2 regions of the Shewanella sp. M16 genome follow, and region 2 is predicted to be linked to the other one. Evidence: riboswitches for the same ligand, from Rfam matches in the RefSeq annotation. Region 2 holds a riboswitch; the other holds the start of a gene.
What was found. A riboswitch is a leader RNA that binds a small molecule or an ion and turns the genes downstream of it on or off. The one in region 2 is predicted to bind lysine.

Region 1: it holds a riboswitch for lysine, as region 2 does, so the genes downstream of both, lysC (lysine-sensitive aspartokinase 3) here and KFE26_RS14775 (Na+/H+ antiporter NhaC family protein) in region 2, are expected to answer to the same signal.

Annotation. Positions count from the first base shown of each region.
Region 1 is NZ_JAGTUL010000003.1:227,624-232,052, reverse strand. It holds gene KFE26_RS03505 (succinylglutamate desuccinylase/aspartoacylase family protein) at 1-391, opposite strand, end outside; gene lysC (lysine-sensitive aspartokinase 3) at 393-1,748, opposite strand; lysine riboswitch at 1,899-2,073, opposite strand; gene KFE26_RS03495 (DUF3293 domain-containing protein) at 2,174-2,608, opposite strand; gene arcA (two-component system response regulator ArcA) at 3,197-3,913, shown strand; gene KFE26_RS03485 (S9 family peptidase) at 4,004-4,429, opposite strand, start outside.
Region 2 is NZ_JAGTUL010000021.1:35,623-40,051, reverse strand. It holds gene KFE26_RS14785 (electron transfer flavoprotein subunit beta/FixA family protein) at 1-457, shown strand, start outside; gene KFE26_RS14780 (electron transfer flavoprotein subunit alpha/FixB family protein) at 458-1,384, shown strand; lysine riboswitch at 1,480-1,676, shown strand; gene KFE26_RS14775 (Na+/H+ antiporter NhaC family protein) at 1,756-3,324, shown strand; gene KFE26_RS14770 (M3 family metallopeptidase) at 3,469-4,429, opposite strand, start outside.

The DNA.
Region 1 (4,429 bases), on a different contig from region 2:
CTTGGAGCAGCTCGCTATCACTCAGCTTGGCATGTTCGCCATACCAAGTCGGCAAATCAATAGCATGATTCAAATACTCACGATTCCAATTCGCGCCCGTAATAGGATCAAATCGGCCAAGGGTAAACTCACCACTTTTTTGGTTGATCCCGAGTGGATTGGCCAATGGCACTAAGGTGATTTCGCCGCGGATGTCACAGTGTTCAAGCTGCTTCATCAACTGATAAATCACCGCATTCCCTTGTACTTCAGCACCGTGGACATTGGCCTGAATATACACTTTGGGGCCAGTCGCCTTCTCGTCACTCGGTTTGAAATGGTAGATAGGCAAAGTGAGTGCTTGCCCTGCGGCAAGCTCCCCGATTTGCAGAGACGATGTTGTCGGCAACATACTAAACGCCTTCGAACAGATTTTGATGCAGCGATTTAACCACTTGCGCCGCTTCCGCTTCGGCCACTAACACACACAGATTATGTGGGCTGGCGCCTTGGCAAATCATCCGCACATTGTGTGGCTCTAACACTTCAAACACACGGCGACAAATACCCGGCGTCGTCGCGATGCGGTTACCTATAATCGCCACTAAGGCCAATCCATCTTCAACTCGCACACGACAATGCTGTGATAATTCTTGCAGCAATGCCTCACTCAACAGACCTTGACCACTCGAATCTGAACCAGTTTTATCGAGGGTTAGAGACACATTCACTTCTGATGTGGTAATCAAATCCACACTGATCTTATGTCGCGCTAATGTCGCAAAGGTTTCCGCTAAAAAGCCCTGAGCATGCAACATTTGCAAGCTGTGAAGATTTAATAGGGTTTGATCGCGGCGCAAAGCCACAGCGCGGAATACGGGCGCATCTTCCACTTGATGACGGATCCAAGTTCCGCCCTTTTCAGGCTCTTTACTTGAACCCACAAACACTTGAATTTGCTGACGAACGGCAGGAAGAATAGTCGCTGGATGCAATACCTTGGCACCAAAGGTCGCCATCTCGGCAGCTTCATTGAAACTGATCTCGGCAATCGGAAAGGCATTGGGCGCAAGACGCGGATCGGTTGTATAAATCCCAGCGACATCAGTCCAAATCTCGACCGCTGAGGCGCGTAACGCTTCAGCTAACAGCGCAGCAGAATAATCACTACCGCCGCGACCTAACGTTGTCGTTTGACCGGCGTCATCAGCACCGATAAAGCCTTGTGTCACAATCACTTGCTCCGCTAACAGTGGCTGTAGATAATCACGAGCTAAAGTCGCAATCTGTTCAACCTGAGGTTCAGCGCGGCCAAAGTGGCTGTCAGTACGTAATACTCGGCGCACATCGAAGGCACTTGAGTTGACACCTTTCTCGCGGATCACCGCCGAAAACAACGCCGAAGAACATTGCTCACCGAGGGACAACAACTCATCCATAGTCGCTTTGCTGCGTTGTGATGCGAGCGCTTCACTCAATACCGACATGCGACTCAATAATTTATCTAATGCGGCGGCCACATCGTTAGGACGACCGAGCTTATCTAAAATCGCATATTGAATTTGGGCAATTTGTTTTAATCGCTGTAATCGGCCATCGTCGTTGATCGATTCTTGGGTCAATTCCACTAGTAGATTCGTCACGCCGCTCGAAGCGCTGACCACGACTAAACGACAATGAGGATTAGCTAACACTATGTCGGCACAGCGATTCATAGCGTTATAGTCGGCAACTGAGGTGCCACCAAATTTTGCAACAACGAGGGACATTAGCGCACCTCCGTGAAACACGTAGGGCAACAAATAAACACAAATTGAATAAGATATTGATTAACTAACATGATCACACTCCGAACTGACTTCGTTCGAAGAGCCTGGTGCTCAATGATAACGCACCCCAAAAGAAGGGAAACAGCAATCGTCACCAGAAGCTCTCCACCAATTACAGGTGACAATCGTCAGGATTCAGCCTGAGCGACCGACATAAACATGCAGCAACCATATCTATGCCTCGGCGCTAATCTCCCTCATCAGTCATCGCTGGAGTTTGTGCTCCTCTGACCGACTACCTAGTTAACGCTCCTCTTCTGTTCCTTTCCTAGGAAAGGGACGAAAAAAGTAGCAATAAACCCCTAATGAAGTCAATGCTAATTTCATAACAAATGAACAATTTAAATAAAATCTTTTGAAAACAACTAAATGTTCAAATCGGGTAGCTCGTATACCAGCTGCACATAATCTCTAAATTTGCCTAAACACACTTCATCATGTCCATCCAAGGTGCAAGGCACTAAGCTCACATCCCCTTGTTCGACAACATAAATCGCATATTGATTAAATTTCTTACCCAATTGCAATGCCATCGTTCTATCGATAAACACGGCCCAACTTTTTTCCATGTGGGATAAATCCGGTGCAGCGCCCACTAAAGCACGATAAGGGCTACCGAGTAATTCAATTTCACGGAGAAGTTGGCGATCGAGTAAACGGTTTTGGCTAGGAGAGAGAAGCTTTGAAGCGGGATTATGAGCGGTAATAACAGCAAAGGAAAAATCACAGGATAATGCTTGAGTCAGCAAAAACAACGGCGCTTGGTAACATTGCCACAAATTTTGAGTCGTATTGTCCATTGGTAGTCTAGTCGAAAAATGAACCCAAGCTAGTGTAGCAGAGTGATTGTAAAATCCAAAGAGGCGTGAACTGGCTCACAGGAATAAGAAATACATTAGTTATACTAATCAATAGCTAAAGTAAATATCATGGTAAAAACCCCTGCTCACCTAAAATTTGTTAACATTTCATTTGTTAACAAATGACTAAAACGAGTACAATGTACGTACTGGTGAGTTGAAACAGATTGAGCAAGATGCTTATCGTTCAATACAGTTTGTTACATATATCGCTTAAAGTAACGTGAACTGACCGGGCATCTGTTTAAAATCTGTTCTACATTTGATTTGTCTTTTAAACATTTAAAAAAAACAATAGTTAAGGAACTTATTCTAACTATTGCTTATCGAAGTTGGTACTGATTACGTTTTCTCGTATTACACTTAAACGTGCACTTAATCTACATCCAGATATAGATGTCACCGTAAAGATTTTCCTTTTGAGCACAAAGCAGTTCAAGGAAGTATCAACGCTTTTATGAATATAAGAGCCCGAAGTAAGTTGCTCTTATTGGTTAGTATAAACTGATTAAAATTTAGGTAAATAATATGCAAAATCCGCACATTCTGATCGTTGAAGATGAAGCCGTTACCCGTAACACGCTGAGAAGTATTTTCGAGGCAGAAGGGTATGTGGTAACTGAGGCCAATGATGGCGCAGAAATGCATAAGGCTATGCAGGAAAACAAAATTAACTTGGTCGTTATGGACATTAACTTGCCAGGTAAGAATGGTCTATTGTTGGCACGTGAACTACGTGAAATCAACAACATCGGCCTAATCTTCCTGACAGGTCGTGACAACGAAGTCGACAAAATTCTTGGACTTGAAATTGGCGCGGACGATTATATTACCAAGCCGTTCAACCCACGTGAATTAACGATTCGTGCTCGTAACCTTCTGACTCGTGTCAACAGCGCTGGTGCCGAAGTCGAAGAAAAGAGCTCAGTAGAATACTACCGCTTCAATGATTGGAGCTTAGAGATCAACAGCCGTTCATTAGTGAGCCCACAGGGTGAATCTTACAAACTGCCACGTAGCGAGTTCCGCGCTATGCTGCACTTTGTTGAAAACCCAGGCAAAATTTTGACTCGTGCCGATCTACTGATGAAAATGACTGGCCGTGAACTTAAGCCACACGATCGTACTGTAGACGTGACTATCCGTCGTATCCGTAAGCATTTCGAAAGCTTGCCAGATACGCCAGAAATCATCGCGACTATTCACGGTGAAGGCTATCGTTTTTGCGGTAACTTAGAAGGCTAATCGCCCGCTAAGCGACATCCGCATTAATTGGTTTGATAAGAATCGACTCACAAAAAACCAGATCCTAGGATCTGGTTTTTTTTATGCCTGCTATTTGGCGTTTTTCAACTGCCTATCGAGGAAATCGGCCAGTGAGCGATATAAGTGATTACGCACTTTCTCGCCACGCATCGAATGTTTAGATCCAGGATAATCGATCATCTGGAACAGCTTGCCCTCATCCTGCAACGCCTTATAAATCCGAGTGCTGTTTTCAAACAAGACGTTATCATCGGCCATGCCGTGATACATCAACAAACCCGCTTGATAGTTTTTCACATAAGGGAACACACTGCTGGCTTCATAACCCTTTTCATTCCCCTCGGGATGAGCTAAATAACGCTCAGTATAATGGGTGTCATATAAGCGCCAGTCGGTTACAGGTGCACCCGAAATCGCGGCTTTAAAGTAATCCGGCGCCTTAAATAAACTCATCAAGGCCATATAACCACCGTAACTGTGGCCGTAAATTGCCAC
Region 2 (4,429 bases):
CAAATTGCTCAAAGCGGTACAAGACAAAGAACAAGCAGAGCTGGTGATTTTTGGTAAGCAATCCATCGATGGTGATAATAACCAAACTGGCCAAATGTTTGCCGCGTTAATGGATATGCCACAGGCGACCTTTGCTTCAGAAATCAAATTAGAAGCGAATACATTACAAGTCACCCGTGAAATTGACGGCGGCATGCAAACTCTCAAGCTGCCTTTACCTGCTGTCGTGACCGCTGATCTACGTTTGAACGAACCCCGTTACGCTTCACTGCCTAACATAATGAAAGCCAAGCGTAAGCCATTAGAAGTATTTACTGTGGCAGACTTAGGCGTGACGTTAAAGAGTCACCAAACGATTGTGAAGGTCACTCCGCCAGCTGAACGTAAAGCGGGCATCATGGTAGCGTCGGTAGCTGAGCTAGTTGAAAAGTTAAAAAATGAAGCGAAGGTGATCTAAATGGCCATTTTAGTATTAGCTGAACATGATAATGCTGCACTGAAACTCGATACGGCAAAAATTGTTACCGCCGCCCGTGCCATAGGCGATGAAGTACATGTCTTAGTTGCGGGTCACCAATGTGGCGCGGTTGTCCAAGCGGTGCAGGCACTACAAGGCGTTAGCCAAGTACTCGTTGCCGATGCCAGCGTGTATGAAGCGCATTTAGCGGAAAATTTTGCCAAATTGCTGGTGGACTTAGCGCCAAACTATGGCCACATTCTGGCCTCTGCTTCAAGTTTAGGTAAGGATACGCTTCCGCGCGTGGCGGCTTTATTAGATGTCGCGCAAATTTCAGAAGTTATTACCGTCGTCAATGCGGACACCTTTGTGCGCCCTGTATATGCGGGTAATGCCTTAGCGACAGTGCAAAGCCATGATGCCATTAAAGTGATGACAGTGCGCGCCAGTGCGTTTGACGCTGCGCCAGAAGGTAACAGTGCGGCTGTGACGACACTCGATAAAGTGTTTGAAGCGAGAACTCAGTTTGTTTCTCAATCGCTGACAGTTTCTGCCCGTCCAGAGTTAGGCAATGCTGGCATTATCGTATCTGGTGGCCGAGGCATGGGCAGTGGTGAAAACTTCGGCATGTTGGAGCAACTTGCAGATAAGCTCGGCGCAGCAGTTGGCGCATCACGCGCTGCAGTTGACGCAGGTTTTGTGCCTAACGATTTACAAGTGGGTCAAACCGGTAAAATCGTTGCGCCAAACTTGTATATTGCCGTCGGTATTTCTGGCGCGATTCAACATTTAGCCGGCATGAAAGACGCTAAAGTCATCGTTGCAATCAACAAAGATCCTGAAGCGCCGATTTTTCAAGTTGCCGATTATGGACTCGTTGCTGATCTGTTTGAGGCGGTTCCTGAGCTGATTACAAGTCTCAGTTGATTTTATCTGTGATCTAGGTCACATTAAGTGGCTTTGCGGTAGCATCTGCTAAGCCGCTTATGTTTTTATGTGCCTCACGCCCGTGCAAGGGCGTTCTTAGAAGTAGAGGCGCGCCAAATATTAGTAGTGATCAGTAGGGTGATTCCGTTGATCGATTGCGAAAGGATTTGGTGCCGAAGTGGTTCGATTTATCACGATCAACTGCTGGGGTTGTACCTAATAGGTGCAGCACTGCCATAGTATTTTCCGATATGGATATTGGGAATAGTTACTATGGAGCGCTACTGATAGGACAGGTGACCTTGGGTATCTATTGCCTTTTCCCACCAGTTCAGTCGCCCTCCATTCGTATTTAACGAAGATAATAATCAATGACTGTTATGAATTATGCCGATTCGGCACTTTCCTTGTTGCCGCCTGCGGTGGCTATCGTGTTGGCGATCTTGACTCGCCGTGTACTGCTTTCTTTGGGGTTAGGTATTTTAATTGGTGCTTTATTGCTCAATCAATTTTCACCTTTAGCAACGGGTGAGTTTGTATTTAATGGCGTTAAAGGGCTTTTTTGGACTGATAAAGGTCTAAATTCGTGGAACTTATATATTCTCGGTTTCTTAATTGTACTGGGAATGATCACAGCGTTAATTACCGTAAGTGGCAGCGCGCGGGCTTTTGCCGATTGGGCTCGTTTACATATACGTAATAAACGTGACGCTAAACTATTGACCATGTTTTTAGGTTGCGTAGTTTTTATTGATGATTATTTCAATAGTTTAGTTGTTGGTTCGGTCGCTCGACCTGTTACCGATCGTTATTATGTTTCCCGCGCTAAGTTAGCTTATTTATTAGATTCTACTGCGGCGCCTGTGTGCGTTATTTCTCCAGTTTCGAGCTGGGGCGCTTATATTATCGCACTCATTGGCGGGATATTAACTGCCCATGGTTTTGCTGATACGGGTCATTTGAGTATTTTTATTCAAATGATCCCAATGAACTTTTACGCAATCTTCTCCTTGTTATTATTACTTTTTGTTGTCTTTATGGGATTAGATGTTGGGCCAATGCGTGAGCATGAGCTCAATGCCCAACGTGGTAATTTATACGATGAGTCTAAAGGATTACCGCCTGGGGCGAACGCGGATTTACCTGAAGCCGAAACCGGTAAGATTTTAGGTCTATTTCTGCCGATTACCGTGTTGGTATTTGCAACCCTCTATTTTATGATTAACAGTGGCGCTCAAGTACTCGCGGCGGAAGGGATTGAATTTAATATTATTTCTGCTTTTGAGAAAACCGATGTCAGTTCATCACTTTTCTTTGGTGCATTAATTGGTCTAGCGGTTTCGCTGATATTGAATTTAGTGCAAGGCGTTGAGAAATTGATGATAGTCAAAGGTATAGTGCAGGGTGCTCGCTCTATGCTGCCGGCGATTTACATCCTGTTATTTGCTTGGACAATCGCAGGTGTGATTGGTCAACTCGAAACCGGTAAGTTTATGGCGAGTTTAGCAACAGGAAATATTCCGTTCGCGTTTTTACCCGCCTTAATGTTTGTGCTAGCAGGTATTACCGCGTTCTCAACCGGTACTAGCTGGGGTACGTTCGGGATCATGTTGCCGATTGCAGCGGATATGGCGATGGGAAGTCACACTGGCATGATGTTGCCTATGCTTGCCTCTGTGCTGGCGGGGGCTGTATTTGGCGATCACTGCTCGCCAATTTCCGACACGACTATCTTGTCGTCTACGGGCGCCAGTTGCCACCACATCGACCATGTGGTGACTCAGCTACCTTATGCACTTATTGCGGCGTTTATTAGCTTAGTGGGTTATGTGGCACTTGGATTTACCGAGTCTGTTGTCGCGGGTTTAGTGGCTTGTAGTGTGGCATTTGTGATCAGTATTATCGTACTTAAAATCAAATCTAAAGGCGCAATTAGCTAGACGTTAATTGAAACCTTTCACTGCAAACGTTCACGACAAATAAGTCAAAATAAATCAGCCAGCATTATGCTGGCTGATTTTTTTGGTTAAGGCTGAGTTTGTCTTTATCTATAGCCTATCGCATTAAGGCTATCAACTCTTAGCTTAGCGTGCTTGATCTAGACCGCGGCGTTTAAGTAAGCCTTCTGTGGTGGGTTCTTGTCCGCGGAAGTTTTTGTAGGCGTCCATTGGCGCTATGCTATTACCCACTTCACGGATCGTTTTGCGGTACTTCATGCCGATTTCACGATTGAGCCCACCTTGGGTTTGTACATAGGCAAACGCATCCGCCGCTAAAATCTCACTCCACATATAAGCGTAATAACTTGCCGAGTAACCGCCGGGGAAGGCGTGGGCAAAATAGGTCGACTTATAACGCGGAGGTACGGCACTGATGTTTAAGCCGTGCTTTTTCAGGGCATTGGCTTCAAAGGTTGGTACATCTTGCAACGGCGTATCTGGGCTTAATGAATGCCATTCCATGTCTACTAATGCGGCGGCCATGTATTCCAGAGTGTCAAAGCCTTGGTTGAAGCTGCCAGATTTCAGCAGTTTTTGCAGCAGTTCATCGGGAATGGGTTTGCCTGTTTCATAGTGTTTCGCGTAGTTCGCTAACACTTTTGGATGGGCGGCCCAATCTTCTTCAAACGTCGATGGGAATTCGACAAAGTCGCGTGAAACCGAGGTACCCGCCAGACTTGGATAAGTCACTTTAGAGAACATGCCGTGGGTGCCGTGACCCATTTCATGGAACATAGTAGTGACTTCGTTATAGCTGACGAAGGTGGGTTCACCTTCGGGCGCTTTCTTTATGTTCATCACGTTGACGACCACAGGTTTAGTGCCTTCGAGGAAGGATTGACCGACGAACGAACTCATCCAAGCGCCACCACGTTTACCTTCACGGGCAAAATAGTCGGCGTAGAAAATGGCCATGCTTGAGCCATCGGCATCAAACATTTCGTAGGCTTTTACATCGGGATGGTAAACCGGTAAATCTGGGCGTGGTTTTAAGGTGACGCCATAGAGTTCTTTGAGTGTGTAGAATACGCCGTCTTCGAGAACG